2 linked regions of the Caldimonas brevitalea genome follow. The protein of the gene in region 1 interacts with the protein of each later gene in a pairwise test. Links are inferred from orthologs where the notes say so. Each region holds a gene or a part of one and is shown in the gene's direction. Other genes may lie near its edges. The genes, in order: AAW51_RS02845 and AAW51_RS24610.

What was found.
Region 2: the proteins of AAW51_RS02845 (region 1) and AAW51_RS24610 interact in binary tests that used the Escherichia coli proteins (3 or more experiments, as listed by UniProt). The link is inferred for Caldimonas brevitalea from one-to-one orthologs.

The regions. Positions count from the first base shown.
Region 1 is NZ_CP011371.1:645,703-661,044, reverse strand. The notes cover bases 5,413-8,227. They hold AAW51_RS02845 (type I restriction-modification system subunit M), read left to right. Parts: upstream 5,413-5,991; coding sequence 5,992-7,464; downstream 7,465-8,227. Other genes in these bases: AAW51_RS02840 (restriction endonuclease subunit S), read left to right, coding at 7,461-8,227; hsdR (EcoAI/FtnUII family type I restriction enzme subunit R), read left to right, coding at 5,413-5,971. Outside these bases: AAW51_RS02860 (TnsA endonuclease N-terminal domain-containing protein), read right to left, coding at 1,779-2,681; AAW51_RS02855 (helix-turn-helix domain-containing protein), read left to right, coding at 3,041-3,415; more of hsdR, read left to right, coding at 3,509-5,412; more of AAW51_RS02840, read left to right, coding at 8,228-9,224; AAW51_RS02835 (WVD2 family protein), read left to right, coding at 9,237-13,553; AAW51_RS02830 (IS1182 family transposase), read left to right, coding at 13,782-15,221. UniProt on the Escherichia coli protein: The subtype gamma methyltransferase (M) subunit of a type I restriction enzyme. The M and S subunits together form a methyltransferase (MTase) that methylates A-2 on the top and A-3 on the bottom strand of the sequence 5'-AACN(6)GTGC-3'.
Region 2 is NZ_CP011371.1:5,772,080-5,787,495, reverse strand. What follows is about bases 12,296-15,184. They hold AAW51_RS24610 (uracil-DNA glycosylase), read left to right. Parts: upstream 12,296-13,314; coding sequence 13,315-14,055; downstream 14,056-15,184. Other genes in these bases: AAW51_RS24605 (glucosamine kinase nucleotide-binding domain-containing protein), read left to right, coding at 14,342-15,184; trpC (indole-3-glycerol phosphate synthase TrpC), read left to right, coding at 12,466-13,260; trpD (anthranilate phosphoribosyltransferase), read left to right, coding at 12,296-12,461. Outside these bases: AAW51_RS24665 (GGDEF domain-containing protein), read left to right, coding at 1-1,749; AAW51_RS24660 (phosphoglycolate phosphatase), read left to right, coding at 1,727-2,419; AAW51_RS24655 (SH3 domain-containing protein), read right to left, coding at 2,443-3,864; AAW51_RS24650 (SPFH domain-containing protein), read right to left, coding at 3,861-5,111; AAW51_RS24645 (response regulator transcription factor), read left to right, coding at 5,406-6,110; AAW51_RS24640 (HAMP domain-containing sensor histidine kinase), read left to right, coding at 6,147-8,237; AAW51_RS24635 (chalcone isomerase family protein), read right to left, coding at 8,262-8,870; trpE (anthranilate synthase component I), read left to right, coding at 9,355-10,839; AAW51_RS24625 (aminodeoxychorismate/anthranilate synthase component II), read left to right, coding at 10,855-11,418; more of trpD, read left to right, coding at 11,424-12,295; more of AAW51_RS24605, read left to right, coding at 15,185-15,235; AAW51_RS24600 (GntR family transcriptional regulator), read left to right, coding at 15,243-15,416. UniProt on the Escherichia coli protein: Excises uracil residues from the DNA which can arise as a result of misincorporation of dUMP residues by DNA polymerase or due to deamination of cytosine.

The DNA.
Region 1 (15,342 bases):
AGTCGCGCCAGGTACCCAGAGCTTGCCGGCGTAGCCCGGGAAGCGATAGGCCGTGCGTTCCAACACACCGAAGTTGCGCGCCTGTGCCGACCATTGCTCCTCGATCGCGAGGTCTCCGTCGTACTGCAAGGACTCAACGAAGTTCCCCGTGCGACGAGCGGTTAGTGTTGCTTGTTCCAGTAGACCTGCCACCAGTTGGTCATGCGGCGTGTGCCGCCGAAAACCGAAGCCCATCTCGTGACCAAACCGCCACAGACCGGAGGGCGTAGCGCGCACCCCAGCGGCGATCATCTCGGCCGTCATGCGATCTTCGCGATTCGCATGGGCGTTGTATCTCGTAAACACCATGTACAGGTACTGCACGTACTCCCGCAATGTCAGCGCCGACTCCCTCGCATCCGTCTTCAGTTCCAGCTCGCGGCGGCGCGCGTCTATGGCGCCGGGAATGAAGTCCGAGAACTGCGAGTCCTTCGCAATCCTGTGCAGCACTTCGACCAAGCCTTTGAGGTCTGGCCGGTATGCGGGATTGAAAGCGGAGTTGAGGCCGAGGCGCAGCAGGGTCTCACGTGCGGCTGCGGAGAGGTACTCGCCTCGATCGCACCAAAGCGTGAACGGCGCCGCCGGCGTGGGCTCCAGGACCGGGCAGTACTGGTATCCCCACAGCGCCGCGATGACTGTCGGGTCCGCAAAAGTCGAATACAGCGCGAGCTTGGCTGCGCGCCATGACGGCGGCCTCAAGCAGGCATAGAAGCCGACCACGGCAGTGGACCACACGTCGACGATGACGTAGACGATGGGGCGCCCGACAACCCAAGCCCGGTTGACGCCACTGCGCAAGTGCACGTCGCCGATCGTGGAGTCGATTGCGTAGGCGTGACCAGGGCCTGCAACGCCGTCGTAGCTGTGGCCTCGCAAGCCGCGACGGTTCCGGTTCCAGTGACCCGTCGTCGTGCGACGGAGGGACCGCTCAAGCGCCTTGAATTCGGTTTCTACGATGTGGCGAAACTGCCGCTTGTTCGGGTACGTCCCCGGCGGCGGCATCACGGCTTCTCGTCCAGTCGGCGTCTGCACGTAGCGCCTGACGTAAGTGGCTCTGATGACCTCGTCGTACAGACCTTCGGTCGTCATTCCGTCTTTCCAGTGTCGACTGACATGGGCGACGATCTTGATGCGGTCCTCTTGCGTGGCGCCGCGCTGCGGAAACGGATCTTCGGCGCCGACCCGCTCATGTGATGATTTGACGCCCGGCTTTCGTCGGCCTCCCTCCACCGGGCGCAGCACGCCAGGCGCGCCACATTGATCAAAGGAGGGCATCAGTGACAGCCCGGTGAAGCCCCGGGCGCACAGCAATCGCCACAAGCGGTACACCGTCGCTCGACTCGTATTGCTGTCCCGCAGGGCCATCCGTACCAAGGGGCCGATGCCGCCGGTCGTGGCAAGTGCATCCTGCAGTTGCACCGGATCGAGAAAGGGCGCCATGACCGCCTGGTGATGCTCCCAAAGGCTACGCGCCTTGTCCGTCAACGCCTGCTCACGGCTAAGCGCGCGCGGATCATCCAGATCGACGATGGCCAGAAGTGCAGCTTCTGCCAAGCTTGTCAACGTATGCCGGTCCACGGGCGTCGTGGCGCCAACAGGGCCAGGCGCGTTCGCGGCGGCGCCCTCTTCGCGCACACCGATGTAGGCGAGCCAAACGATGTCCGCCCCCGGCGCCACAGCCACGACCCGATAGAAACCGTCCAGGGTCGGCGCCTCGATCCTCAGCACCGCATTAAAGGTCAAGCAGTCCATGCTGACCTCCGAGCGGCGATGGGGTTCTGGTCCCAAAAGGCAGAGGGCTTGAGCAGTTGGAGCTTGGATGCCGGTCGGATGGCCGTGGCGAGGTCCAACGGCAGAGCGCCGCACCAGACGGCTTGCCAGAAAGCGCACTGTGCTTGACCTTGCTCCACGCCCAACAGCTGCGGAAGCCGATCGAAGACATCGCCGAGCGACGGCCACCTCTGACCAGCAACGTACTCAGAGCAAGCGTCGATCAGCTGGCGCTCTACCTCCGGCATGCCAAGCGCCCAAATCGTCCCCGCACGGATCGCCCAAGCCACCATCGGGTCGTACTCGTCCTGGGTGATCAACAGCCAAGGCACCTCGCGCGTCGCCCAGTACTCTCTCTCGATGGCAAGCAGCTCCAGCTGTCGTTTGCCGCTGCAGGCCCTGGCCGGTTTGACGCTGACTGCAACTCGCTGCCGACCGTTGTCGCCGGCCAACGTAAGCACCAAGTCCGTCGACATGACCCACGACGCGGCCTGTCCGTCCCTTCGCACCTTCGGGTGGGGCAAGCCCAGAGCTGCTGCGAGCTGCTGCGTCCCCGGCATGGACGTCCTGCTGAACGTCGTGTAGCTCCCGAGATGCAGGCGCTCAGCGTTTAGGGACAACGGAAACTGCTCTTGGATGTCGACGACCCCGGGCAGCATCGTGGCGAACGAGAACGCGATGAACTCGAGATCTGAAAGGAAATGGTGCAGCCTGCCCAGCTTTGAGTTGATGAGGTGAGAGCGGCCCCGGCTGCCAGGGTCGGCTCGGGTGACCTGGTGCCACGGCTGGTAGCCCTCGCCGAAGCCCGCGCCACGGCCTTGTTCGACCCACTTCTGCAACCGCTTCGGCGTGAAGCGCTGTCCTTTTCTCATGTTGACCTTTCCTGCGTACGGGCGAGCGCATCCAGTGCTCGCTCGACGCGTTCACAAAAAACGGGAAAGGGGAGTTGACGCGCCTCAGGGGCGCAGATAGATTCCTGGCATCAGCTGCTGAATCCGGGACAACTCCCGCGGTGAAAGCGAACGCCACCAGGCTTGCCGGCCTCGGTGGCGTTTTTCTTGGTGAAGTGCTTTGTGTGTGTTCGGCCTTCCGATCGCGCAAGTACGGGCGACAGCCAGTGCGCTGCGCTCACGCCGCCCGGGAAACCTCTCCCGTCAGCTCCGCCCGTGATGCTGGGTAGTGTTTTAAACTACACACCATTCTTTGATAAGAATAGTTAACGTCGCACGCTATGCGAAACCCCGAGGTCCGTCAACAGATCGGCCAGCGCCTGCTCGAAGAGCGGGTGCGGCTCGGTCTCACCCAGCAGGCGTTGGCGGACACCATCGGCGCTCCCCGCGTGAGCTTCGTCAAATACGAGGCAGGGCAGTCATCGCCCGCCGCGGAAACGCTGGTTGCGCTTGAAGGCGCCGGCGTCGACGTGCGCTATGTGCTCACCGGCCTGCGGCAGGCGCCGAGCGGCGTGGACCGGGATCGATTCCGCAGAGCGTTCCATGAAGTTGAACGCCAGGTGAAGGCGAACCGGGAGAAGCTGTCGACCGACGAGAGGTTGTCGCTGGCCTGGCGGCTATACGACGCTTTCAGCACTGTCGATCAAGTAGCGTAGGTAGGGATCAGTCTCGATGAGAACGGAGGCGCCGGCGGCAGTAGTTAGAGCCGATGCCATTCAGAAAAGACGATGTGGCGCAGCTGAGGGAGTATGAGTAAGAAGACCGTGTCTGAAAGCGACATCTGCGACAAGTTCATCCGCCCGGCCATGGAGTCCGCCGGTTGGGACGGCATGTCACAGATCTATCGCGAATACCCCCTGCGGGCGGGCCGCGTCGTCGTTCGCGGGCGCAAGGCGCGCCGAGATGTTTCCACGGTACTTCGCGCCGACTACGCACTCTTCTTCAAGACCAACATCCCACTGGCCGTCGTCGAGGCCAAGGACAACAACCACGCCGTGGGCGCCGGGATGGCTCAGGCCATCAACTACGCTCAACTTCTTGACGTGCCGTTCAGCTTCGCCAGCAACGGTGATGGCTTCGTGTTCCGCGACGCAACGCTCGCCGATGGGGTGCTTGAGCGCAACTTGACGCTTGAAGAATTCCCCTCGCCTGCCGAGTTGTGGACGCGGTACTGCGCTTGGAAGGGCTGGACGCCCGAAGTTCGCCGGGTCACTGAGCACGACTACGCGCCGACAAAGACTCCGCGCTATTACCAGCTCAACGCCATCAACCGCACGGTCGAAGCCATCGCCTGCGGTCGGAACCGCGTGCTGCTAGTCATGGCCACCGGCACTGGGAAGACCTACACAGCCTTTCAGATCATCTGGCGCCTGTGGAAGAGCGGCGCCAAGAAGCGCATCCTGTTCTTGGCCGACCGAAACATCCTGATCGACCAGACCATGGTCAACGACTTCCGGCCGTTCAAGGGCGCGATGGCCAAGCTGAGCCCGCACGCCAAGGGCGTCGAGGTGGTCGACAGCCAGGGGAAGACCGCGGTCGAAGAGGTCGACCTCGCCATCAATCGCGCCACCAAGCAGGTCAACAAGAGCTACGAGATCTACCTGTCGCTGTACCAGGCGGTCAGCGGCACGGAAGAAGATCGCAACATCTACAAGCAGTTCTCGCCCGACTTCTTCGACCTCATCATCGTTGACGAATGCCACCGCGGCAGCGCGGCCGAAGACTCGGCGTGGCGGGACATCCTCAGCTACTTCAGCACTGCCACCCAGGTTGGTCTGACGGCCACGCCCAAGGAGACAGCCGACATCTCCAACACCGACTACTTCGGCGAGCCCGTCTACACGTACAGCCTTCGCCAGGGTATCGAGGACGGCTACCTGGCTCCGTACAAGGTGATCCGTGTCGACCTGGACAAGGACGCCTTCGGCTGGCGCCCGCCCGAGGGTATGACCGACAAGCTGGGCAACCTCATCGAGGACCGGGTCTACACCGGCGCCGACATGAACCGCAAGCTGGTGCTGGAGCGCCGCGACGAGGTGGTGGCCGCCAAGATTACCGAGTACCTGAAGGCCACGAACCGCTACGACAAGTCGATCGTCTTCTGCGAGGACATCGAGCACGCCGCTCGCATGCGCCAAGCCCTGAGCAACGCCAACGCCGACCTGTGCGTCAGCCAGCCGAACTACGTCGTGCAGATCACCGGCGACAACCCCGAAGGCAAGCGCGAGCTCGACAACTTCATCGACCCCGAGAAGACCTACCCGGTCATCGCCACTACCTCCAAGCTGATGAGCACGGGTGTCGATGCCCAGACTTGCAAGCTCATCGTGCTGGACCAGAACATCAAGTCGATGACGCTGTTCAAGCAGATCATCGGGCGGGGCACCCGGCTGCGAGAGGATCTGGGCAAGAGCTGGTTCACCATCCTCGACTTCAAACGTGCCACCGAACTGTTTGCAGACCCGGCCTTCGATGGCGATCCGGTGCAAATCTATGAGCCGGGCCCGGGCCAGCCTGTCGAGCCGCCGCAGCCACCGGAGCCGCCCCAAGGCGGGTCGACCGGGCTACCAGATGATCCGCCGCCCGGCCCCGGTCCGTTCATCGGCGGCGACGATGGTCCCGCCGAACCTCGCAAGTACATCGTCGGTGGCAGCGTCAACGTGGCCGTGGCGCGAGAGCGCGTGCAGTACCTGAACGCCGACGGCAAGCTGGTCACCGAGAGCCTGCGCGACTACACCCGCATCAACCTGGGCAAGGCCTACGACTCGCTGGACAGCTTTCTGCAGGCCTGGAACAGCGCCGAGCGCAAGGCTGCGCTGATCGAAGAGCTGGAAGGCCGCGGCGTCTTCCTGGATGCACTGGCCGACGAGGTGGGCAAGGACTTCGACCCCTTCGACCTGCTGCTGCACGTGGCCTACGACCAGCCGCCGCTGACCCGCCGAGAACGCGCCCAGCGCGTGAAGAAGCGCAACGTCTTCACCCAGTACGGTCCGGTGGCCCGCCAGGTGCTGGACACGCTGCTGGACAAGTACGCCGACGAAGGCATCACCACCATCGAGAGCGACGCCGTGCTGCGCGTGCAGCCCTTCACCAACCTGGGCTCGCCCGTGGAGCTGATCCGCAGCTTCGGCGGCCGCCCCCAATACCTCCAAGCCTTGGCCACGCTGGAGCGCGAGCTGTATGCCGCGACTTCGGCGCCGCCCCAGGCCTGACCGACCCTCACTGCCCCTTCATGTCCAACCTCACCCCCGTTATCAAGTCCATCCAGGACGTTATGCGCCAGGACGCCGGCATCAACGGCGACGCGCAGCGCATCGAGCAGATGGTCTGGCTGCTGTTCCTGAAAGTCTTCGACGCACTGGAGGAAGAGCTGGAGCTGACCCGGGACGACTACAAGAGCCCCATCCCCGACCACCTGCGCTGGCGAAACTGGGCGGCCGACCCCGAGGGCATCACAGGCGAGGCGCTGCTGGACTTCGTCAACAACACGCTCTTCCCCAAGCTCAAGGCCCTGCCGGCCGACCCTGTCCGCAACCCGCGCGGCTCGGTTGTGCGCGGCGTGTTCGAAGACGCCAACAACTTCATGAAGAGCGGCCAGCTGCTGCGGCAGGTGATCAACAAGCTCGGTGCCATCGACTTCAACCGCCAGTCCGAGCGCCACCAGTTCAACGACCTGTACGAGAAGATTCTGCGTGACCTGCAGAGCGCCGGCAACGCGGGTGAGTTCTACACGCCGCGGGCCGTCACGCAGTTCATGGTGGACATGGTCAACCCGCAACTGGGCGAGAAGGTGCTGGACCCCGCTACTGGCACGGGCGGGTTCCTGGTCTGCGCCATCGAGCACCTGCGCAAGCAGGTGAAGAACACCGAGCACGAGGCGCTGCTGCAGAACAGCATCTACGGCGTGGAGAAGAAGCAGCTGCCGCACATGCTGTGCGTGACCAACCTCATGCTGCATGGCATCGAAGTCCCCAGCAACGTGCGCCACGACAACACACTGGCCCGCCCGCTGCGGGACTACGCGCCGGCCGAGCGCGTGGACGTGGTGCTGACCAACCCGCCCTTCGGCGGCATCGAGGAGCCGGGCATCGAGGCCGGCTTTCCGGCGGACGTGCGGACCAAGGAAACGGCTGACCTGTTCCTGGTGCTGATCAAGCACATCCTGAAGGCCAACGGCCGCGCCGCGCTGGTTCTGCCCGACGGCACGCTGTTCGGCGAGGGCGTGAAGACGCGCATCAAGGAGCAGCTGCTGGCCGAGTGCAACCTGCACACCATCGTGCGCCTGCCCAACGGCGTCTTCGCGCCCTACACTGGCATCAAGACCAACCTGCTGTTCTTCACCAAGGGCCGGCCGACGGAAGCCATCTGGTACTACGAGCACCCCTACCCGCCGGGCGCGAAGAGCTACAACAAGACCAAGCCGATCCGCATCGAGGAGTTCGACGCCGAGAAGGCCTGGTGGGGCAGCGAGGCCGATGGCTTTGCGGCGCGGGTGGAGAACGGGCGGGCGTGGAAGGTGGACATTGCGGCCATCCAGGCCGCGGGCTACAACCTGGACCAGAAGAACCCGCACACACCGGATGCGGTGAGCCACGATCCGGACGAACTGCTGCGCGAGTACGCGCGCCTGCAGACTGAGACACAGGGGCTGCGCAATCAGCTGAAGGCGATATTGGCCGAGTCGCTGATGAGGGCGCGGGCGTGAGTGCGGTGCTTGAGGCGCAGGAGCCAACTGCCCGGTACTTGAACTCGGTGCAACCTGCGCTGGTGCAGCAGTTTGGGCTGCTGGCGTCGGCGTCGGGTGGGATGGTGCGATTGCGGGAACTGGTACTGGCGCTGGCGATAGAAGGCAAGCTGGTGCCGCAGGACCCGCGCGACGCTTCTGCCGGCGCCTTACTCGCGCGCGTTCAGGCGAGGCGAAAGCAGTTGGTCGCAGAGGGAAAAATCAAAGCTGGCAAGTCAGAGGCGCCGTCCGTGGACCAAGACTCGCCGTTTGTCGTCCCTTCCGGTTGGGAGTGGATCTGCGCAGCCGACGTATGTGTCGTCATTACGGATGGAGATCACCAGGCGCCACCGAAGGCCCACTCGGGAGTTCCGTTCCTCGTGATCGGAGACGTACGCGATGGTGCCGTCGGTCTTGGCTCAGCGACCCGCTTTGTGCCGCGCGAGTACTTCGATGCTCTGGACTGGGGGAAGAAGCCCCTTCAGGGAGACATCCTGTACACGACAGTTGGAAGCCTCGGCATTCCAGTCCCCGTCGTTCACCAGCAGGTGTTCTGCTTTCAACGCCACATTGCGTTGCTGCGGCCCGGCTTGCCCGAGCTACAGGCATATCTCACCTTGGCGTTGCAGAGCCGCTTAGCCTTTGACCAGGCCGCGAGTGGTGCAACCGGCATCGCACAGAAGACAGTCCCATTGTCTGTTCTTCGCAGTCTGCGTTTGCCGCTGCCACCGCTGGCCGAGCAATCCCGTATTGTTGCCCGCGTCGACGAACTGATGCGCCTGTGCGATGCGCTCGAAGCGAAGGGCCGGCTCGGAGCGGAGCAGCACGCCCGCCTACTCGGCACCCTGCTGGGCACGCTGATCGACAGCAGCACGCCCGAGGAACTGGCCGCGAACTGGCAACGCATCGCCGACCACTTCGACCTGCTGCTCGACCGCCCCGAGGCCGTGGATGCGCTGGAGCAGACCATCCTGCAACTGGCAGTGCGCGGGTTGCTGGTTCAGCAGGATGCCAACGATGAAACTGCAAGCGACCTACTGGCGAGGGTGCGAGCCGAGAAGGAGCGTTTGATACGTGCGGGCGAACTGAAGGGTGAAAAGCCGCTTGCGGAGATCGACGACGTGCCTTTCAACATCCCTCGCGGTTGGGCGTGGGCACGCTTGGGCGAGCTTGGCATTTCGTTCGACTATGGGTCGTCCCAAAAATCCTGCGACGACACCGCTGCCGTCCCAATTCTCAGGATGGGCAACGTTCAAGCAAGCCGGGTGGTATTTAGCAACCTCAAGTTCTTGAAGGACCAGAAAGAAGAATTGCCGAGCCTCCTTCTTGAAGAGGGTGATTTGCTTTTCAACCGAACCAACAGCTTCGAGCTCGTCGGCAAGACTGCCTTGTTCGAAGGGTTTGGTCGACCCGTCACCTTCGCCTCATACCTGATCAGGATTCGTCCGAATAAGTCGCTTTGCGATCCCAGGTATATGAACATTTTCATGAACACTCAGGACTGTCGCAAGACTGAAATCGAGCCTGACCTCACCCAACAAACAGGACAGGCCAACTACAACGGCACAAAGCTGAGGAATATTCGGGTACCGCTTCCTCCGCGCGAAGAACAAACCCGCATCGTCGCCCGCGTCACCGAACTACGTCGCCTTTGCGCGGACCTTCGCCAGCGCCTGGATCGCAGCAGCACGACGCAGACATCACTCGCAGATGCCTTAGTTGAACAAGCGCTGTCAGCGTAGCTTTAGATCAAGATGGATCGCACGTTCAAGGACCTGAAAGCGCCTTCCGGCAAGGACGACGCGTTGGAGTCGTCCTGGGGTGAGCGCTTCGACGAGTCCGGCGTCAGCTGGCACGAGCTGCTGAAGTCTCAGCGCATTCTGATCGTGTCAGAGGCCGGTGCCGGCAAGACCTATGAGTGCGAGACGAAGGCACGGGAACTCTTTGCGCGCGGCGAGCCAGCGTTCTTCCTGTCGCTCGAAAGCGTCGCGTCCGCTGGCGTCGCCGCCACGCTCTTCGGGGATGAGCACAAGCGGTTCACCGACTGGTTAGCGTCTTCATCGCAGGTTGCCTACTTCTTCCTCGACTCCATCGACGAGCTCCAACTCGTTCACCGGTCGTTCAAGGACGCGCTGCGCCGATTCGCGCATGACACTCGAGGGGCACTGGGGCGGGCCACGGTGGTCATCACCGCTCGCCCAGTGCCTATCGATCGCCAAGCGTTCAGGGACATCCTGCCGGTTCCGGCGCCAGTGCGGCAAGAGGAGTCGGAGGATGAGTTCGTCCGCATCGCCATGGACGGACCGAGCAAGACCAAGGATGACGGGCCTCCCGCCATCCGAGAGGTCGAGCTGCTTCCGCTGACCGGACCCCAAATCATTGAGTTCGCGCGATCCCGAGGGGTTGGGGATCCTGAGGCCCTGCTGGCAGCCATTGACGCCAAGCATGCCAGGGAGTTCGCTCGCAAGCCGCAGGACCTGATCGAGCTGTGCGACGACTGGCGAGAACACGGTGGGCTTCGCGCGCACTTCGAGCAGATCCAGTCTCACGTGCGCGCGCGGCTTGCCGCTCGTCCCGAGCGGCGAGAGAAGGCGGGGCTTCCGCCAGCGAAGGCGCAGGTTGGCGCGCAGCGTCTTGCGCTCGCGGTCATCCTGAGTCGGCGCCTGACCATCCGGTACAGCGCTGGATCAGATGCGGACTCGTCAGGCGCTGCGCCGATCGATCCGCGCGAGTTGCTGGCGGACTGGAGCCCCAACGAGGTGTTGACGCTCTTGGAACGTCCCATTTTTGTCGAAGGCGGATACGGCAGGGTCCGGTTCCACCATCGGTCAGTGATGGAGTTTCTCGCCGCCCGCCAGATCCATGACCTGATCGAGGCAGGGCTGCTGGTCCAGTCGGCTGCTTGCCGCCTGTTGTTCGGACTCACGGGTTCGAACGAGACAATCCTCAGGCCGTCGATGAGGCCCGTGGCTGCGTGGCTTGCCTTGCTGCGGCCCGACATGTTCGAGCGGGTGGTCGAGATCGAGCCAGCCGTCCTATTGACACACGGTGACCCGGAGTCGCTCACGGATCTCCAGCGCGAGCGCGCGTTGCTCGGCTACGTGGCGCGCTACGGCAAGGGTCAATGGCGTGGCCTTGAAGTGCCGAATCTGCAGGTGGCACGGCTGGCGCAACTTGGCCTCGCCGGCACGGTGCGATCTGCCTGGGCCGCTGGCGTCGAGGCCCCTGAGGTCCGGGAATTGCTACTTCGTCTCGTGAGCGCCGGGCACATGCAAGGCTGCGCGGACCTGGTTGCACAGGTTGCAGCGGACGCATCTTGCAGCGATCGAGAGCGATTCGAGGCATTGATAGCGCTTGCGGGCCTAGGCGATTCCCGCGTTGCACCGATGGTCGATGCGATCGTCACGCTGGTGCCGGGGTGGTCCGAACGACTTGCGCGTTGGGTCGGGACGATGCTGTACCCGGAGCATGTCACCGAAGCCCAACTGGTTCAGCTCTTGGCGAGGGTGCGCAGCGAAAAGAGGGATCGCGGTGGCTACGCAGACAGTGTCGCCCGGGTGATCCAGAAGGCCGACATGAGCCGAGCTCGTCTTGAAGCCTTGTTGCCTGATGTGCTTCGGCTTGCACGCGGGGGGCTATCGGCGGTCGACGAAGAGTTCCAAGAGGCCGATGGGCGGCTGGAAGTGTCGAGCATCTTGCGCGCGCTGTGTGTCCGGTTGCTCGAACTTGGAAGCGTCAGCGAGACACTGATCGAGGCCTCGGTTCTTGCGAGGCGGTCGGCCGACGCCTCCTCGGGCATGGGGAAGGGCAAGACGGAGCTGAGTGCGCTGCTCGACTCGCTGCCAAATGATTGGCGACCTCGGGTCTTTGAGGCGGATCTGGCCTGTGTGGAATCGCTTGGCGGAGACCGCAGTGCCAGGTACCGACTGGTTCGCATCGTCTATGAAGGGGCACTGAACTACGCGTTGGAACGGGACGGCCCATGGGTACAGGCAGCGCTGGCTGACGTACAGATGTCGCCGGAGCGTCGATCGGTTCTGTTGCACCTAGCCGCTCACCTCTACGCAATCGAGGGACGCCTCAAGGACGCCGAGGGCGCTCTTCGCGGGGCCGTGGTTGACTCGACCGCGCTGACCGACGAGTTGAACTCGATCATCAAGTCGAACCAGCCAAGCGCTGAGTTCCTGAAAATGCAGGAGGAGCAGCGGAAGCGGCAAGAGCGCCAGGCCAAGAAGCGCGCCGATGAGAAGGAAGCGTGGGCTCGGATGAGGCGAGAACTGGCTGAGCAGCCTGCGCTAGCACTAGGGCCCGGTCGCAGGGACAACACGATCTGGAACCTTTGGCTGGTCTTGCGCAAGCTGGGCAGAAATGGCGACGAAGGGCGATGGGATCGTGCGTTCTTGACCTCCCAGTTCGGCGGCGACATCACAGACAGGCTGAGGCTCGCCATGATGGCGTACTGGCGCGGCATGCGTCCGACAATTCGGTGCGAGCGCCGGCGCGGAGAGGAGAACACCTATCTCGTTGTGTGGTCGATCGGTCTGATGGGCATCTATGCAGAAGCGGAAGACCCCCTCTGGGCAACCAAGTTAAAGCCCAGTGAAGCGGAACTCGCTGCCCGCTATGCCTTGCTGGAGCTGAACGGCCTGCCCAGTTGGCTTGGCAGCCTCGCGAAGGCGCACCCTACGGAGGTGGAGGCTGTCGTTGGAAGCGAACTGCTCGATGAGCTGCTCGACGCGGGCGGCGATTCGGGCTGGCACTCCATGGTGCTGCAGTCCCTACGGAACGGCACGCAGGACGTATCACAGTTGCTTGTGCCCCGTCTCGTCGGTTGGCTCGCTTGGTCGGGCTTGACATTGATGCAGCTTCCGCATTCGCCGTCGAACGAACAGAAGCTCTCCCAGGTTGTACGCGTGCTGCTGGCGCACGCCGGCCCAGAGGTGAAAGGACCTTTGGAGGAACTGGTCGCGGCTCAGGTTGGGGCGGTCGGCACCGGCCCATACTTGCTGTTCTGGCTGCCGGTCCTGTTCTCGCTCGCGCCATCGCGTGGTGTGGACGGCATGCTTCCCGTTCTGGCTGCACTTCCCGCGGAGCCCAACGGGACAGCAGTTCACATCATCGGTTCACTGTTCAACGAGCGGACTGGCTTTGGATCGACCGAATGGGCCTCCAAGCTGGCGGCTGCGCAACTACTCCGGCTGACGCTTGAATTTCATCGGCATGTGAGGTCGGAAGACGACCTCGTGCATGACACCGTCTACTCACCCGGCGCGCGGGACGCTGCCGAGGATGGACGCCGGTACATCTTCGATGCGTTGATGAAGGCGAGCGGCCCGGAGGCTCTCAGTGCAAAGCTCGCTCTCGCAGCCGATCCGCTCTTCGAGCGCTTGCGAGATCGCATCGCGGCGTTGGCTCAGGAGCGCCTTGCCGCAGAGATTGATTCCAGCGCCTGGAAACCGACGGAGGTGGCCACACTTCTGGCCCGCAAGGAGCTTTCACCGAAGACCACATCCGACGTGGCGCAGTTGTTGGTCGATCGGCTGGACGATCTCCAGGAACTGCTGCTCAAGGACACAGGGCCGCGGGCCGGCTGGGCGTTGATTGACGACGAGAACACGCTGCGGCCCATGATCGCGCGCGAACTGGAAGTCGCGGCCCGGGAGGCCTACACCGTTGACCAGGAAGCGGTGACCGCTGATGGCAAGGAGACCGACATTCGTCTGAGGACTGTCTCGGGGTACCAGGCGACCATCGAACTGAAAGTCGGTGAGAAGGGAAGATCCGCGCGAGAGCTGTGTGACACGATTGACGAGCAGTTGGTCAAGAAGTACATGGCCCATCGGGATGCGCGTACGGGCTGCCTGCTTGTCTCGGTAGCTGACCCGGAAAGGTACTGGCTACACCCCGACACCGGAGAACGCATTGATCGCTTTGGCCTGCAGACGCTCCTTCAGGCCAGGGCTGCTGCTGCTCAGCACCAACTCGGTGGGGAGGCGCGGGTTCTCGCTCGCGTCCTTGATCTTGTGCCGCGCCTGTCTACGGAAAAGCGGACTTCTGGCACTGCGCGATGACCTGCCAACCGTTGGTGAGCGCGTCGCTGTGGTGCTGTCCACAGACGTTCAGCGCCTTTCAATTGATCCACTGTCATTCAATTGACCGCAGCTCTTCGCTGAACTGATACGGGCCGCAGCCACCACGCAATCAATCACGGCGCATCGAAGAAAAAAGGGGCGCTTGAAGCGCCCCTCAGGCTGCTGACAAAGCCCCCACGACGGGGGCTTTGTGCTTGAATGGGCGGCATGCTCAAGCCTGCCCATCCAAAGCAATGCGAACTGGAGATGGTGACGCTGGAAGAGTTGGTGCCGGCGGATCATCTGCTGCGGCACATCGAGCGGCACATTGACTTCGGCTTCATACGCGTGAAGACGGCGCATCTGTACAGCGCAGACAACGGGCGCCCGGCGCTCGATCCGGTGGCGCTGTTCAAGATGTTGTTCATCGGGTACCTGTTCGGCATCCGCTCGGAACGCCGTCTGGTCAAGGAGATCGAGGTCAATGTCGCGTACCGTTGGTTCGCCGGGCTGAACCTGACGGAGCGGGTACCGGATGCGTCGACGTTCTCGCAGAACCGGCGACGCCGGTTTGCCGGCACCGGCATCGAGCAGGAGATCTTCGACGGCATCGTTGAGCAGGCGCTGCAGCACGGGCTCATAGGCGGGCAGGTGCTGTACACCGACAGCACGCATTTGAAGGCAAACGCTAACAAGAACCGATTCGAGGTCCATCAGGTCGATCAGAAGCCGGCGGCGTACCTGGCGGAGTTGGACGCGGCGGTCGAGCAGGACCGCCAGGCGCACGGCAAAGGCCCGTTGCCGCCGAAGCCGCCCAAAAGCGAGACTCGCGAAGTCAAGGTCAGCACGACAGACGCTGATGCAGGCTACATGACCCGTGAGGGCAAGCCCCAGGGCTTCTTCTATCTCGACCATCGTACGGTGGACGGCAAGCACGCCATCATCACCGACACGCACGTCACGCCAGGCAACGTGCATGACAGCCAGCCCTACCTCAGGCGGCTGGACAGGCAGTGCGAGCGGTTTGCGCTCACGCCGGAGGCGGTGGGTCTGGATGCGGGCTACATGAGCGCGCTGATCTGCCACGGGTTACAGCAGCGCGCGCTGTACGGTGTCATCGGCTACCGTCGGCCCAGTCACCAAGAGGGCTACTTCTACAAGCGCCAGTACAGCTACGACGCGGCACGTGAAGGCTACGTGTGCCCAGCCGGGCAATTCCTGCCCTATCGCACCACCAACCGGATGGGCTACCGGGAATATCACTCCGACCCAGCACGATGCGGTGGTTGTCCGCAACGAGGTCAGTGCACCAAGAGCGCGACCCACACCAAGGTGGTGGTGCGCCACGTCTGGGATGACGCCAAGGAGCGGGTCGACCAGCATCGGCTCAGCGAGCGGGGCAAGCGCATTTATGCACGGCGCAAGGAAACGGTGGAGCGCAGCTTCGCTGACGCGAAGGAACTGCACGGCCAGCGCTATGCGCGCTTCCGCGGCCTGGAGCGCGTGCGGGCACAGTGTCTGATGGCCGCAGCCGCTCAGAACATCAAGAAGATTGCCCGGCTGCTGGCGCAGCTTTTACGCTCGTTCAGCCGTCACCACATCCGGCAAGCCCTGGCTGCTGCCCTGAGTTCGCCTTGCCGTCTATCGCTTTGCGAACTCGCCGCCTGAAGTTCTCTCGGCCCTGAAACGGCAAACCCCGCCAAATAGCGGGGTTTGTCAGCAGACAGAGGGGCGCTTGAAGCGCCCCTCTGTCTGCCATGTCTCGGACTTTAATGGCACGTCTCAGACA
Region 2 (15,416 bases), 5.1 Mb from region 1 along the record:
CAGCAGCGGGCGCCGGCGCCGCTGTGCGTGGTCTTGCTCGACATCGACCATTTCAAGCAGGTGAACGACCGCTGCGGCCATGCCGTCGGCGATCTGGTGCTGTGCCGGCTGGTGCAGCTCGCGCACGAGGCCTTTCCCGGCGACGTCGACGTGCTGGCGCGCTGGGGCGGCGAGGAATTCCTGCTGCTGATGCCCGGCCGCGATCTCGAGCAGGTCGAGGCCGCGCTGCAGCGGCTGCGGGACGCGGTGCATGCAGAGCCGTGGGCGCAGCTGCACGACCGCTTGTCGGTGACCTTCTCGGCGGGGCTGTGCCAACACCCGCGCGGGGGGAGCATGACCGAGACGCTGGAGCGCGCGGACCGCGCGTTGTACCAGGCCAAGGCGCTGGGCCGCGACCGGCTCGCAGTCGACGCGTCGGGCGGCGCCGCGGCGCCGATGCGGCCCGCTGCGCCTGCCCCGGCGGTGGGCGTCGGCCCGGCCCCTTGCCCAGCGCCGCCGCTGCGTCCCACTGCGCCGGCCACACCGGCCGATGCGGTTCGCGCGACGACCGGCGGCCGGCGGCCGCGCCGGCTGCTGGTCGATCTGTTGCTCGGCACCGAGCGCCGCATGCGTGCCGCGATGCCGATGTGTTGGCTGTCGTCGGGCATGTATGCCGCCTGCATCGCCGCGATGCTGCTCTACGTCATTCCGACAGGGCTGCTGACGGCAGGGCAAGCCACGGCCCTGATGGCGCACAACCTGATCGGCTGCGTCGTGCCGCTGCTGCTGGTGCGCTCCGGCATGACCTTGCGCTGGCGTGACCCGGCGATGACGCTCTCCTACGTGTTGTGGAGCAGCCTTGGGCTCACGGCGGCTTACGCCTGGGTCCCGCCCGCCCGCGGCGCGGTGCTGCAAATGCTCACGCTGACGATCGTGTTCGGTTTCATGGGCCTGCGGCCACTGCAGGCCAAGATCGCCGGGGCTGCCACCGTGTTGTTGCTGATCGCGATGCCGCTGGCGACGGCCTGGAGCGGTGCGGGCGACTTCGAGCCCCGACAGACAGTCCTGGAAGTGTCGATGACCAGCGTGGTCCTGTGGTTGCTGACGATGCAGTCGTACAACCACGGCCAGACGCGCGACCGGGTGCGGCGCGAGCGGGAGGAGCTGAGCGCGGCGGCCGAGCAGGTCGAGCGGTTGATGATGCGGGACCCGCTCACCGGGTTGTACAACCGCCAGTACATGCAGCTCGCGCTGGAGCGCGAATGCCTGCGTCACGAACGCCTGGGGGGCGGCTTCTGCGTGGCGCTGATCGACCTCGACCATTTCAAGCAGATCAACGACCGATGGGGCCACCAGGCCGGCGACCATGTCCTGACCGGGTTTGCCTCGGCTGCCGCCGGCGCGTTGCGGCAGACCGACGTGATCTGCCGATGGGGAGGCGAGGAGTTCCTGGTGCTGCTGCTCCACCCGGGGCCCGACCTCGAGCGCGCCGGGCTGGCTGCGGTGAACCGGCTGCGCGAGCATGTTGCGGCACAGCGCTTGTGCCCAGGTGCGCCCGACCTTCGGGTGACCTTGTCGGCCGGTGTCGCGCGGCACCGTCCCGGAGAGCTGTGGAGCGAGGTGTTGGCCCGCGCCGACCGCGCGCTCTACCAGGCCAAGGCGGGCGGGCGCGACCGCTGCCTGCTCGCCGACGCGCCCGCGTTTGCTACGCTCCCGCCTGGCATGACTTCTTCAGACGCAGCAGCACGTGTTTCCCCGACCGCTACTTGATACGCGCTTCGCCGCCACGCGCGCCCTCATCGTCGACCTGGACGGCACCCTGGTGGACACCCTCGGCGACTTCGTCGTCGCCCTCAACGGGATGCTCGACGACCTCGGGCTGGCCCACATCGACCGTGCTTTCGTCGAGCGCACCGTCGGCAAAGGTTCCGAGCACCTGATCCACCAGACCCTGCTGCAGGCCGCGTCGAAGCAGGCGCCGGCCGCCGAATTGTTCGACACCGCGCTGGCGCGCTACCAGCACCATTACCAGACGGTCAACGGCGAGCATTCGGCGGTCTTTCCCGGTGTCGTCGAGGGCTTGCAGGCCTTGCAGGCGCGCGGCCTGCCGATGGCCTGCCTGACCAACAAGCCCACCGCCTTCGCCGCGCAGCTGCTGCAACGCAAGCGCCTGTCGGGCTACTTCCGGCACACCTTCGGCGGCGATGCCTTCGCGCGCAAGAAACCCGACCCCTTGCCCTTGCTCAAGACCTGCGAGGCCTTGGGCACCGAGCCGGGCGCCACGCTGATGATCGGCGACTCGAGCAACGACGCCGAGGCGGCGCGACGGGCCGGCTGCCCGGTGGTGCTGGTGAGCTACGGCTACAACCACGGTGAGCCGGTGCGCAGCGCGCCGGCGGATGCCTTCGTCGACCGGCTCGACGAGCTGCTCCGCGCCTGAGTGCACATGTCGGCTTTCCGGGCTCACCGCAGGCTCACCGTCTGCCGCTTCCACGCCGCGTCCTGCCACTTGCCAAACAGCACCAGCAGAGACGGTGTGCTGGCCTGCTTCTCGACGTTGAGCGTCGCCAGCTCTGCCACCTCGAAGCTGCGCCGCAAGCGCCCCTCGCTGCGCGCCTCGCGGGCCATCAGCAGCTTCTCGCCGCCTGGGACCCAGCCGGCGAACTCGACATACCCCAGCTCCGGTTGGCTGGCCGCCGGCGGCATGACGTCGACACTCCATCCCGTGGCGTCTTGCCGGAACACCCATAACTCTCGCCAGCCTTCGAGCGGCTGCACTGCCAAGGCCAGCGCCCGGCCATTGGGGTGGGGACTGGCGGAAGCGGTCCACACCACCCCGTAGGTGCACCGTTCTGCCAGCGGGGACCGGGCGCCGTGGCTGGCATCGGTGAGCATCACGCAGGTCTCACCCGGTTGGCCCGGTCGCGTGATCACGCCCAGACGCGACGCGGGCGAGGCCGGCGCGGTTTCGGCCGCCCAGCGGGAAGCGCCCACGCGGATCGCAGCCTGGTGGTAGTCCACCAGATCGGCATCGCTGAGCTCGGTCTTGTTCACGCCGGCCAACTCGGCCAGGGCCCGCTGGGCAGCCGGTTGCGCCCCCTCGCCGCGGCGTGCCTGCTGAAAGGCCAGCCCCGCCCACACGCCGGCACGCCGCAGACGCAGTCGGTTCTTTAGCGGCTCGGGCAGTTGCGCGAAGGGCGCCGCGCCCAGGCGGTCCAGCACCTCCGCCCGCCAGCCGTCCAGCTGCTGCCGTTGCACCGGCGGCAGCCCGGGGTCGATGCAGTCGTGGCGCGTCACCGCCAAGGCCGCGCGCGCCTGCTGCTCGGGGCTGGCCGCCATCGCCAGGACCCGGCGAAACGCCTCGCCGTCGTAGCACAGGCGCAGCGCGCCGTCGTGGTCGTAGCTCCTGAAGTTCACGCCATAGTGGGTCGCCACTTCCAGATGGGCCGCCACCGTCGCGCTGGCCTTGCTGCCCTGCTGGGCCGACGCGCGGCGCGCCAGCCGCTCTGCCATGCTGCCCAGGGCATCGAAAGGCTCGGCGGTGATGTCGCCGGCCGGCGCCGCCTTCAGGTAGGCGGCGGTGTAGCCGATGCCCAGCGCCTCGGCACCCGGCGTGTCGCGCAGGAAGCGCACCACGGCCAACAGCTCCGGCGCTTCCTCGGGCTTGAGCGAGGTGGTGCGCACCTGCGAGGCCAGCACGTAGCCGGCGCGCTCCCGGCGGTGGTCCCACACCTGCAGATAGCCCATCCGTTCGCCGCGAACCTCGAGCGTGTCGCCCTGCCACAGCACCGCCTGCTGGGCGGCGGAATCTCGCGGGCCGGCGCGCAGCGGCACCTGGTCCTGGGTGACGATGGCCATCGAGGCCAGTGCAGCGACCAACATCATTCGCCCTCCTGCACCTGGGCCACCTCGGCCGGCGCTTGAGGTTGCGACGCGCCGATCAGGCCGGCGGCGATGAAACGCCCGTCGGTCGACGGCGGCGCGATGATGACCTGGATCTTGTCCGACAGCTTGTCGGCCACGGTCTTCTGGATCAGCAAGGGATGGCGGGTGATCAGCGCACCGTCGCGCGCCATCTGCTCGCTGGCGATCTTGCCGACCCGGTCGAGGCGGTAGGCTTCGGCATCGGCCAGCTTCTGGCGCGATTCGGCCTCGCCGGCGGCCTCGATCCTGCGCGCCTGGGCACTCGCTTCGGCCGACTTGATGCGCGCCACCTTCTCGGCCTCGGCCTCGAACTGGCGCTGCTCGATCTGCTTCTGCTTGAACGGCAGCACGTGTTTCATCGCTTCCTCCTGGGCCCGGGCGGCGATCACCTGTTCGTTGGCGGCTGCGGCGGCCGCCGTCTCACGCCGCACCTTGTCGGCCTGCGCCTCCAGTTCGGTCTCCTTGACCCGCTTTTCCTTGAGCTCCAGCGTGTAGCGCATCTTTTCGCTCGCCAGCTCCTCAACCAGCAGCTTGTCCATGCCCTGGCGGTACTCGGCCGGCAGGTCGACCTGACCCATCTGCACGCTGCGCAGCAAGATGCCGTCGGCCGCCAGCTTGGTGCGCAGTTCCGCTTCCACCGCTTGCTGGATCTCGGCACGCTTGCTGGAGAAGATTTCGCGCACGGTGTAGCGCGTGAAAGCCTTGTAGACCACCCCCTGCACCGCCGGCTGCACCACCTCGCCGGCGATGTCGTCGGGGAGCTTCTTCGACATCGCCGCGATGCGGGCCGGGTCGAGCGCATAGCGGATGCTCAGATCCACCCCGAGCGACAGGCCCTCGACCGACTGGAACGGCGCCTCGCCGTCGGCTTTGCGGCCCTGCGCCGGCCGAAAGACCTGGTCGCGCAGCGGATAGGTCCGCAGCTCGTGTAGACCCGGCAGCACGATCACGCTGCCGGCGCTGAATTCGGTGGTGCTGCCGGTGAACTGGTTGGTGCGCACGCCGATGTCGCCCCGGGCGACGGTGCGCAGCGGCGCATGGGTCACCAGCGCCCAGGTGGTGAGGCCCAGCACGCCGGCGACCCACAGGCCGCGCCGCGAAGCGAGGACGACGCGGCCGGTGCCGCCGGCCAGCCGCCCGAGGGCGGCGCGGCTGGCGGACAGGCCATGGCGGATGGCATGGGTCAGGGGGCTGAGGCGCAAGTTCATGTCGGGGTACTCCAAGAAAACAGTCTTCGCTGTGGTGGTCATGCGGGAGGCGTCAGGCGCCGGCCGTTCTTTATGTCTGTCGGCGTTTGCGTTCGTCTCTCGCTGGACTCCATTCTTCGAATCAGCCCCGGAGCACTCAATGCGCAGGACGGGCGACTTGCGTTGCACCCTGGGGCCCGCCGCTCCCGTGCGTGAGCCGGCCCGCCCGCCGCCGGAAGAAACACTCACGGCCGGCCCCTCCCGCCGCCCGGATAATCCCCGGGTAGGCGGCCGGGGCCGCGAAGGCAGCAGTGCATGGCAAAAGTCGCGGTGATCGAGGACGACGTCCCGACCAGCAATCAACTCAGGGGATGGATCGAGTCGGCCCGTGCGGACATCGAGGTGCACCAGTGGTTCACCCGTGACGACGCCGAGGCCGCGCTGGCACGCGAAACGTACGACGTGGTGGTGCTCGACATCGAACTGGGCCGCGAGCGGCATGCGGGCGTGGCCATCATCAACGCCATCAACAAGCAGCGCGGCACGCCGGTGCTGGTGGTGTCGGCCATGCCGGCCACCATCTACCGCGGCATCATGAAGGCGCTCGATGCCTGGGACTACCTCCAGAAGACGACCTTCGAAGAGGCCGACTTCATCGACACCTTCCTCGAAATCCTGCGCGCGGCGCGAGACCGGGGTCCCTCCGGCCAGGAGGTGGCGGCACCGCGTGGCGACGAGCTCTCGCTCGACCCGCTGCGCCAGGGCTCGCCGCTGTGGCGCGGCCAGCGTGTCAACCTGCCATTGACCGCGCAGCGCATCCTGGCCGCGCTGCACCAGCGCCGCGGCGAAGTGGTGTCGTATGACGAGCTCTACCAGGTGGTCAAGAGCGGGCGCAATCGCGACAACATCCGCAAGCACGTCAGCACCATCCGCGACGCCTTCCGCGAGATCGACCCCGGCTTCGACGGCATCGAGAACGTGCCCATGCGTGGCTTCCGCTGGGCCTTGAAGCGGTCATGAGGCTCGCGCCGCAGTGCGCAGCACGGAGGTAACCTGATGAGCTGGTGGCGCCTGCCCGACCGCGTGCCGTTCGGGTTGCGCGTGTTCTTCCGCGGCGCGTTCGCGCTGCTGGCGTGCGCGACACTGGCGCTGGCCATCCACGTGCTGCAGGACGAAAAGCAGCGCAGCCACCGCAACTATCAGGACGGCCTGCTGAAGAACCAGGCGCAGATCGCCGCCCTGTTGCGCCATCCGACCGGCCAGTTGGCGCTGCTCAACCCCGGCAGCGCGGAGCAGGCGGTGACACCGCTGCGCCCGCTGGTGCTGCCCTTCTCCGCGATCGACTTCGACGACAAGGCCAAGGCCCAGCAGGCGGTGGAGATGGCGGGCTGCCATGTGCAGTACCCCGATTCGGCGAGCCTCTGCGTGGCGGTCGGCAACAACCCCTACGCCGGCGGTTTTTTGTATCTGATCGGCAGCTTCATCAGCGGTGACCTGGCCTCGCACGCGCCCGGCGAGCTGGATTTCCGTGGCGCGCATCGGGTGCAGATCGAAGTGGCCATGCGAGGCCGCACCTTGCGCTGGATCGCGCCGTTCGAGCGGCTGGACGACGGCAACGCGCCCGGCGTGCGCGGCCGCCTGACCGGCTATTCGGCCGACGTGCCGGTGACCCACGGCACGCGGTCGGTGCGCGACTTTCGCGGCTACTTGTGGCAGGACGGGCGCTGCCTGGACCCGGGTGTCGACACGGCGGATTGCAAGCGGCGGTCTTTCCTCTCGGTGCGGCTGCCGGTGGAGGTGTTTCGCGATGCCTTGTTCCAGAAGCGGCCGGTCTGGCCACCACCGGACCTGGACCAGATCCTGACCCGGCTGCAGGTGCTGGCCCCCGGCGAGGGTCCGCCGCTGTTCGACAGCAATGCGCCCGACGCCGTACGGCCCTTCTCGCTGGCCGACCTGCGCCCGCTGCTGCTGCCCGGCGAAACGCTGCGCGTGCGGCGCCTGGCCGCCGACGGCCGCACTCCCTCGCCCGACCTGTTCACGTTGAAGGGCGTCATCGACGACGATGAGCGGGGTTCGCCCTGGATGGACCGTTTGGTCCGGCGGCTGCCGGTGCAGGGCTACGACACGCCGATCGAGTCGCGCGAAGTCATCGCGACGCCGCTCGGTCGGTACGAACTCACCCTGACCGGCGACGTTCGCACCGTGAACCGCAACCTGGCCGCGGTGGCCACGCGCGTCTCGTGGTTCGTCGGGGCGATGTTGCTGGCGGTGGTGCTGACGTGGCTGGCGATCGAGGTGCGCATCATCCGCCGCATCACGCTGCTGACCCGGCGCGCCGCCACCGTGTCCACCGGCATGCGGGCCGCCGAGGGCCTGGCCCGCATCGACCTGTCCGACCTGCGCGGGGGCGACGAGCTGGGCGTGCTCGCGCAAGGCCTGCAGGATCTGCTGCAACGGGTCAACGAGGACGTCCGACGTGAGCAGATCCGCGCGGAGCAGGAGAAGGACATGTGGCAGGCGGTGGGCCACGAGATCATGTCGCCGTTGCAGTCGCTGATGGCGTTGCACGGCTCAGCGGACGATCCGAGCCACCGCTACATCAACCGCATGCAGCACGCGGTGCGGGTGCTGTATGGCCATGCCTCGCCGAGCGAGGCCTTCGACGCGACGACGCTGCAACTGCAGTCGGTCGACATCAACGAGTTCCTGGCCCACGTGGCGGGCAACGCGCCGTACACCGGCATCGACGAGGTCGTGTTCGAACCCTTGTCGCAGGCGGTGCCGGTGCGGGCCGACGAATACTCGTTGGAAGACGTGGTGACGCACGTGCTGCGCAACGCCGACCGCTACCGGCCGCCGGGCTCGCCGATCCGCATCACCCTGGACGCGAGCGACGCGACGCAGGCGCGGGTGGTCATCCACAACCCCGGCCCGCCGGTGCCCGAGGACATGCTGGAGAAGATCTTCGAGTACGGCGTGTCGGACCAGGACGACTCGGCGGCGCTGGGCCACCGAGGCCAGGGGCTGTTCGTCGCCAGAACCTACATGGCCAAGATGGGGGGCACGATCACCGCGCGCAACGACACCGACGGGGTGGCGTTCGTGCTGGTGCTGCAGCGGGCCGGGGGGGTGGGGGCGCGAGGCTGAGCGGGAGCCCGACGGTGGCGCGGCTCAGTTGGTGTCGCCGCGCGGACGCACCGCCTCCTTGCCGAGCAGAGCGTCCTTCAGCCTCACGTCGGCCGGGTGCTCACCCAGCCAGATCTTCATCAACGCCGTGTAGAACTCGGGTTCGCGGATCGGCTCGGCCGCCGCCTTGCCGTTCACCGAGATCACCGTCCCTTCGCCCGGCAGCCAGTCGATCTGGAAGGATTCGCCCGGCATCAAACGCTTCTTGGCGGCGAAGATCTCACCCATCTTGATGGTGCCCGGGATGGACTTGGCGAACTCGTCGCGCCCTGCGTTCTGCTCCATGCCGCGGGTGAACAGCTTGCCCAGCTCGTTGGCGTCGATCTCGCGCAGCATCACGATGTTGAGGCGGCGCGGCCCGGTCGCCGCGACGGCCGCTTCGCCGCTGCTGACGCGCACCGGCAGATAGAGCCCGGCCGCATACACCTTGAAGATCGCCTTGTAGCGGACGCCGGCGCCATTGAGCACGAGCTTGGTCCCGCGCAGCTGGATGTCCGGTTCGAAGCGAACGCCCGCTACCTCTGTAGCGCCGGCGCCCACGACGTAGAGGCCCAGCAGCAAGCCAAGAATCCAAGTGAAGCGTCTGTTGAACATGTGAAGTGTTAACTTTGAGTTACAAATCCGTGAAGTGTTGACAACGAGGCTCTGCTTGTCCATCGGGAAAACGCAAGCACGCCCGCATTCGCGGGGGGGCAGATGTCACGCGGGGGCGGATCTCGGCAGTTCCTCGTGCCGCCCCGGTTGCAACAGCGGGGCTGGCGCTGCCGCGAGGCGCTGCTACACTGCAGCCCATGTTCATCTCGCGCAAACAGACCAAAGGTCCGCACGACCGGGGAGCTTGGCCCTGGCGTCGCCCGCACGCACTGGTTTGATTTGCCGCTGCCATGGCCGTGACTTGTCCTCGATGATGAGCACAACGGCCATGCGCCTCGCCGGCACGCCCGGAATCTGCACCCTGACGGCCTTCGTGCGCCCCGCGCCGTGGCCGCCGCGTCCCGATTCCCCTTGACCATCTGTCTCAGGCCTGCAGGCCGGCCCTCCTGGAGCCGGCTTGCACAGGGCTCGGAGGGCCCATCGCGTGATCACTGAACTCGAATTCAACAGCCTTTCCCAACAGGGCTACAACCGCATCCCGCTGATTGCGGAAGCATTCGCCGACCTCGAAACCCCGCTGTCGCTGTATCTCAAGCTGGCCTATGCCACCGGCCGTGGCAAGTACAGCTTTTTGCTCGAATCGGTCGTCGGCGGCGAGCGTTTCGGCCGCTATTCCTACATCGGCCTGCCGGCACGCACGCTGCTGCGCACCAACGGCTGGACCACCGAGGTGGTGACCGACGAACAGGTCGTCGAGACCCACCAGGGCAACCCGCTCGACTTCATCGCCGAATATCAAAAGCGGTTCAAGGTGGCGCTGCGCCCCGGCATGCCGCGTTTTTGCGGCGGCCTGGCTGGCTATTTCGGCTACGACACGGTGCGCTACATCGAGCCGAAGCTGGCCAAGGTGCAGAAGGACGGCGGACTGGGCACGCCCGACATCCTGCTGCTGCAGTGCGAGGAACTGGCGGTCATCGACAACCTGTCGGGCCGGCTCTACCTGATCGTCTACGCCGACCCGGGCCAGCCGGAGGCCTACTTCAAAGGCAAGCGCCGCCTGGCCGAACTGGCCGACAAGCTCAAGTTCAGCGTCACAGCGCCCCCGGTCAAGCGCGCGGCCTCGCATGCGGTGGAGCGCGAATTCGCCAAGGACGACTATCTCCAGGCGGTGCTCAAGAGCAAGGAGTACATCGCGGCCGGCGACATGATGCAGGTGCAGATCGGCCAGCGGCTGAAGAAGCGCTACACCGAGTCACCGCTGAGCCTGTACCGGGCACTGCGCTCGCTGAACCCGTCGCCCTACATGTATTTCTATGAGATGGGCGACTTCCAGATCGTCGGCGCGTCGCCCGAGATCCTGGTGCGGCACGAACACACGCCCGACGGCGAGAAGATCGTCATCCGCCCGATCGCCGGCACGCGTCCGCGCGGCGCCACCGTCGAGCAGGACAAGGCGCTCGAAGCCGAGCTGCTGGCCGACCCCAAGGAGCGCGCCGAGCACGTGATGCTGATCGACCTGGCGCGTAACGACATCGGCCGCATCGCCAAGACCGGCAGCGTCAAGGTGACCGAGGCCTTCGTGGTCGAGCGCTATTCGCACGTGATGCACATCGTCAGCAACGTCGAAGGCATCCTGAAAGACGGCATGACCAACCTCGACGTGCTGCGCGCGAGCTTCCCGGCCGGCACGTTGACCGGCGCGCCCAAGATCCGCGCGATGGAAATCATCGACGAGCTGGAGCCGGTCAAGCGCGGCATCTACGGCGGCGCCTGCGGCTATCTCAGCTACGCGGGCGACATGGACGTCGCCATCGCGATCCGCACCGGCATCGTCAAGGACAACAGCCTGTACGTGCAGGCGGCGGCCGGCGTGGTGGCCGATTCGGTGCCCGAGCTGGAATGGAAAGAGACCGAAGCCAAGGCGAGGGCGCTGCTGCGCGCCGCCGAATTGGTGGAAGAAGGCTTCTGAGGGAAGGAGACGACCATGCTGCTGATGATCGACAACTACGACTCCTTCACCTTCAACCTGGTGCAGTACTTCGCCGAGCTGGGCCAGGATGTGCGGGTGTTCCGCAACGATGAGATCACGCTCGAAGGCATCGCCGAGCTCAAGCCCGAGCGCCTGGTGCTGTCGCCCGGGCCTTGCTCGCCAGCCGAAGCGGGCATCTGCGTGAGCGCCATCCAGCACTTCGCCGGCAAGCTGCCCATCCTCGGCGTCTGCCTCGGCCACCAGTCCATCGGTGCGGCGCTGGGCGGCAAGGTGATCCGCGCGCAGCGCCAAATGCACGGCAAGACCAGCGTGATCACGACCGACCAGGCCGGCGTCTACAAGGGCTTGCCGAAACAATTCACCGTGATCCGCTACCACTCGCTGACCATCGAGCGGCAAACCTTGCCCGACTGTCTGGAGATCACCTCCACGGCCGAAGACGGCGAGATCATGGGCGTGCGCCACAAGGAACTGGCCATCGAGGGCGTGCAGTTCCACCCCGAGTCCATCCTGACCGAGCATGGCCATGCCATGCTGCAGAACTTCCTGAGCCAGTGACGACCATGCCGATCAGCAATACCGAAGCCCTGGTGCGGGTCATCGAACACCGCGAGATCTTCCACGACGAAATGCTGGCGCTGATGCGCCGCATCATGACCGGGGAGATGTCGCCGGTGATGATTGCGGCGCTGGCCGTCGGCCTGCGGGTGAAGAAAGAGACCATCGGCGAGATCGCCGCGGCCGCGCAGGTGATGCGCGAGTTCGCGACGCCGGTGGAGGTGCCCGACAAGACCCATCTGGTCGACCTGTGCGGCACCGGGGGCGACTCTGCCCACACCTTCAACATCTCCACGGCGGCGATGATCGTCGCCGCCGCGGCCGGTGCGCGGGTGGCCAAGCATGGCGGGCGCAGCGTGTCGTCCACCTGCGGCAGTGCCGACGTGCTCGAGGCGCTGGGCGCCCAGATCGACCTGGCGCCGCCGCAGGTGGCGGCCTGCCTGGAAGAGACCGGCATCGGTTTCATGTTCGCGCCGCACCACCATGCGTCGATGAAACACGCGGCCCCGGTGCGCAAGGAGCTGGGCGTGCGCACGCTGTTCAACATCCTGGGTCCGCTGACCAACCCGGCCCAGGCGCCGCAACAGCTGATGGGCGTGTTCCACCCCGACCTGGTCGGCATCCAGGTGCGGGTGCTGCAGCGGCTCGGCTCACGCCACGTGATGGTGGTCTATGGCATGAACGGCATGGACGAGATTTCGCTGTCGGGCGAGACCATGGTGGGCGAGCTGAAAGACGGCGAGGTGCGCGAGTACACCGTGCACCCCAGCGACTTCGGCCTGCCCGTCTATGACAGCCGGGTGCTGCGGGTGGCCAACAAGGAAGAGTCGGTGGCGTGTATCCAGCGGGCGCTCGCCAACGAGGACGGGCCGGTGCGCGACATCGTGCTGCTCAACGCCGGCGGGGCGCTCTATTGCGCCGACGTCGCGACCTCGATCGGCGAGGGCGTCAAGATGGCGCGCGAAGCCGTGGCGTCGGGCCAAGCCCTTGCGAAGCTGAGCCAGTTCGTGCGGGTGACGCAGTCGCTCAAGTCGGGAGCCTGACGAGATGAGCAGTGACATCCTGCAGAAGATCGTCGCGGTCAAGCGCGACGAGGTGGCCGCCGCCAAGGCGCGTCGCACCGGCGCCTCTTTGCGGGACGAAGCCGAGAGCCGTGGCGGGCTGCGCGACTTTCTGGGCGCCGTGCGCACCCGGGTGGCCGCGCGTCAGCCGGCGGTGATTGCCGAGATCAAAAAGGCAAGCCCCAGCAAGGGCGTGCTGCGCGAGCAGTTCGTTCCGGCCGAGATTGCGGCGTCCTATGCCGAGCACGGCGCGGCGTGTTTGTCGGTGCTGACCGATCGGCAGTTCTTCCAGGGCGCGCCGGAGTACCTGGAGCAGGCCCGCGCTGCGTGCTCGCTGCCGGTGCTGCGCAAGGACTTCCTGATCGACGAGTACCAGGTGTTCGAGGCCCGGGCGATGGGCGCTGATTGCATCCTGCTGATCGCCGCCTGCCTCGACGACGCCCAAATGGCCGACCTCGAAGCCGCCGCGATGGCGCTTGGCATGGCGGTGCTGGTCGAGGTGCACGACCGCGACGAACTGCAGCGGGCGCTGCGGCTGAAGACGCCGCTGGTGGGCATCAACAACCGCAACCTGCGCAGCTTCGAAGTGACGCTCGACACCACGCTCGGGATGTTGCGCGAGGTGCCGGGCGACCGGGTGCTGGTGACCGAGTCCGGCATCCTGCAGCGCACCCACGTGCAGCGCATGCTCGACGCCGAGGTCTACGCCTTCCTGGTCGGCGAAGCGTTCATGCGTGCCGAACAGCCCGGCCCTGCACTGGCCGCCTTGTTCGGCGGCTGAGGCTGGGCCGTGGCCGCACAAGGCGACCTCTTCGCGCCGCCGCCGGCCCCCAGGGTGGCCGCGGCCGGGGCCGATGCCTGCGACGCCACCAACCGGCTGCGCGAGCCACTGTCGGCCTGCTTCGACAGCGTGCCACCCGATTGGCGCGAGGTCACCGACACGTTTCGAGCCTCGGGCACCGGTCGTGCGCTGATCGAATACGTCGATGCCCGTGTCGCGGCCGGCGCCGTCGTCTACCCGGCCGACGTGTTCAAGGCGCTGCAGCTGACGCCGCTCGCCTCGGTCAAGGTGGTGATCCTCGGGCAAGACCCGTATCACGGCCCGGGGCAGGCTCAGGGCCTTTGCTTTTCGGTGGCCCCCGACTCGCCCAAGCTGCCACCCAGCCTGCGCAACATCCACAAGGAAGTGGCGGCCGACCTTGGCACGCCGGTCTCCCGCCAGGGGGATTTGAGCCACTGGGCCCGGCAGGGCGTGCTGCTGCTGAACACCGTGCTGACCGTCGAGGACGGGCAGCCCCAGAGCCATGCCCAGCGGGGCTGGGAGCAGCTGACGGACGCCTTGATCACGCAGGTGTCGCGGCATGCCCGGCCCAGCGTGTTCCTGCTGTGGGGCGCTCCGGCGCAGCGCAAGCAGGCGCTGGTCGACACGCGGCGCCACGCCGTGTTCACCGCCAACCATCCATCGCCGCTGGCCGCGCTGCGCCCGCCGCAGCCCTTCATCGGCTGCCGGCATTTCTCGCGCAGCAATGGCTGGCTGGCCGAACATCGTCCAGGGGAAGCCCCCATCGCCTGGTGATCTCCAGGCATACCGGCCTGCAATTGGTCTACTTTTGGTCTGTTCCGGGTGGAACGGAGGCGCTCGGGCTGAAACGCCGTCCCTCTCGTTTTCCCTAATGTCGCACCGAAATGGGTGTGACATATCCCACAAAACCCAAGTGCCACAAGGACTTGCACCGATTTCGGGCTCTTGGTTGCAGTCGGCAATACCAGTTGAAATTGCGGTATTACTGGTATTAAACTGGTATCCGACAATGTGATAACTTGCAGTTGACAGCAGCGTCTAGCGGAGAGCAGGCACAACAATGATCGACTACCTGGTGGGTGTGGACGGCGGCGGTACCGGCACGCGAGCCCGCGTGACGCGCAGCGACGGCCAGCTGGTCGGCGTGGGGCAGGCCGGCCCGTCCGCGCTGGGCCAGGGCATCGAGCAGGCCTGGCGCCATGTGAGGGACGCGGTCGACGCCGCCTTCGCCGCCGCCGCGATCGATCCGGCACCGCTCGCGCAATGTGCCGTGGGCCTGGGTCTGTCCGGGGTCCACAACATCGGCTGGCGCGACACCTTCCTGGCGACCCGCCCGGCCTCGCCCGGCGCCGGGTTCGCCGTCGTCGCCCTCGAGACCGATGCCTTCACGATGCTGCTCGGCGCGCATGGCGGCCAGCCGGGCGCCATCGTGTCGTCGGGCACTGGCAGCGTCGGCGAGCTGTGGCGGCCGGACGGTGCCCGGGTCAGTGTCGGCGGGTGGGGTTTCCCGGTCGGCGACGAAGGCAGCGGCGCCTGGCTGGGGCAGCGTGCGGTGCGCCTGGCGCAATGGGCGATGGACGGCCGTATCCACCAAAGTGCCCTCGTGCACGCGGTGTGGGACGTCTGCGGGTCCACCCGCGAGCGTCTGTTGGCATGGTGCGACGAGGCGGGTCAATTCGAATATGCGCAGCTCGCGCCGTTGGTGTTCGATACTGAAGCCTCCGATTTGTCGGCCGCTCATCTATTGCAGCGTGCCGTCCAGGCACTTGATGCTGTCGCGCACGCGCTCGATGGCCCCCTGGGCGCGCCGCTGGCGGTGTGCGGCAGCATCGGCCGCCGGCTCGCTTCGCGTTTATCCGAAGCCACGCAGATGCGTCGCGTCGAGCCCGCCGGCGATGCTGCCGACGGCGCCTTGCACCTGGTGCGCCACGCGCTGACGAAAAACAACACCTGACCTGCTGATGAAAACGCTCGAATTCAAACCCGACCCTGCCGACAGCTCGCCGTTGTATTTGCAACTCGCGCAGCTGCTCAGCCAGGCGATACGCGACGGCCGCTACCAGGTCGACGAGGCGCTGCCGTCTGAGCGCACCTTGTCCGAGTCGCTCAACGTCTCGCGCGTCACCGCCCGCAAG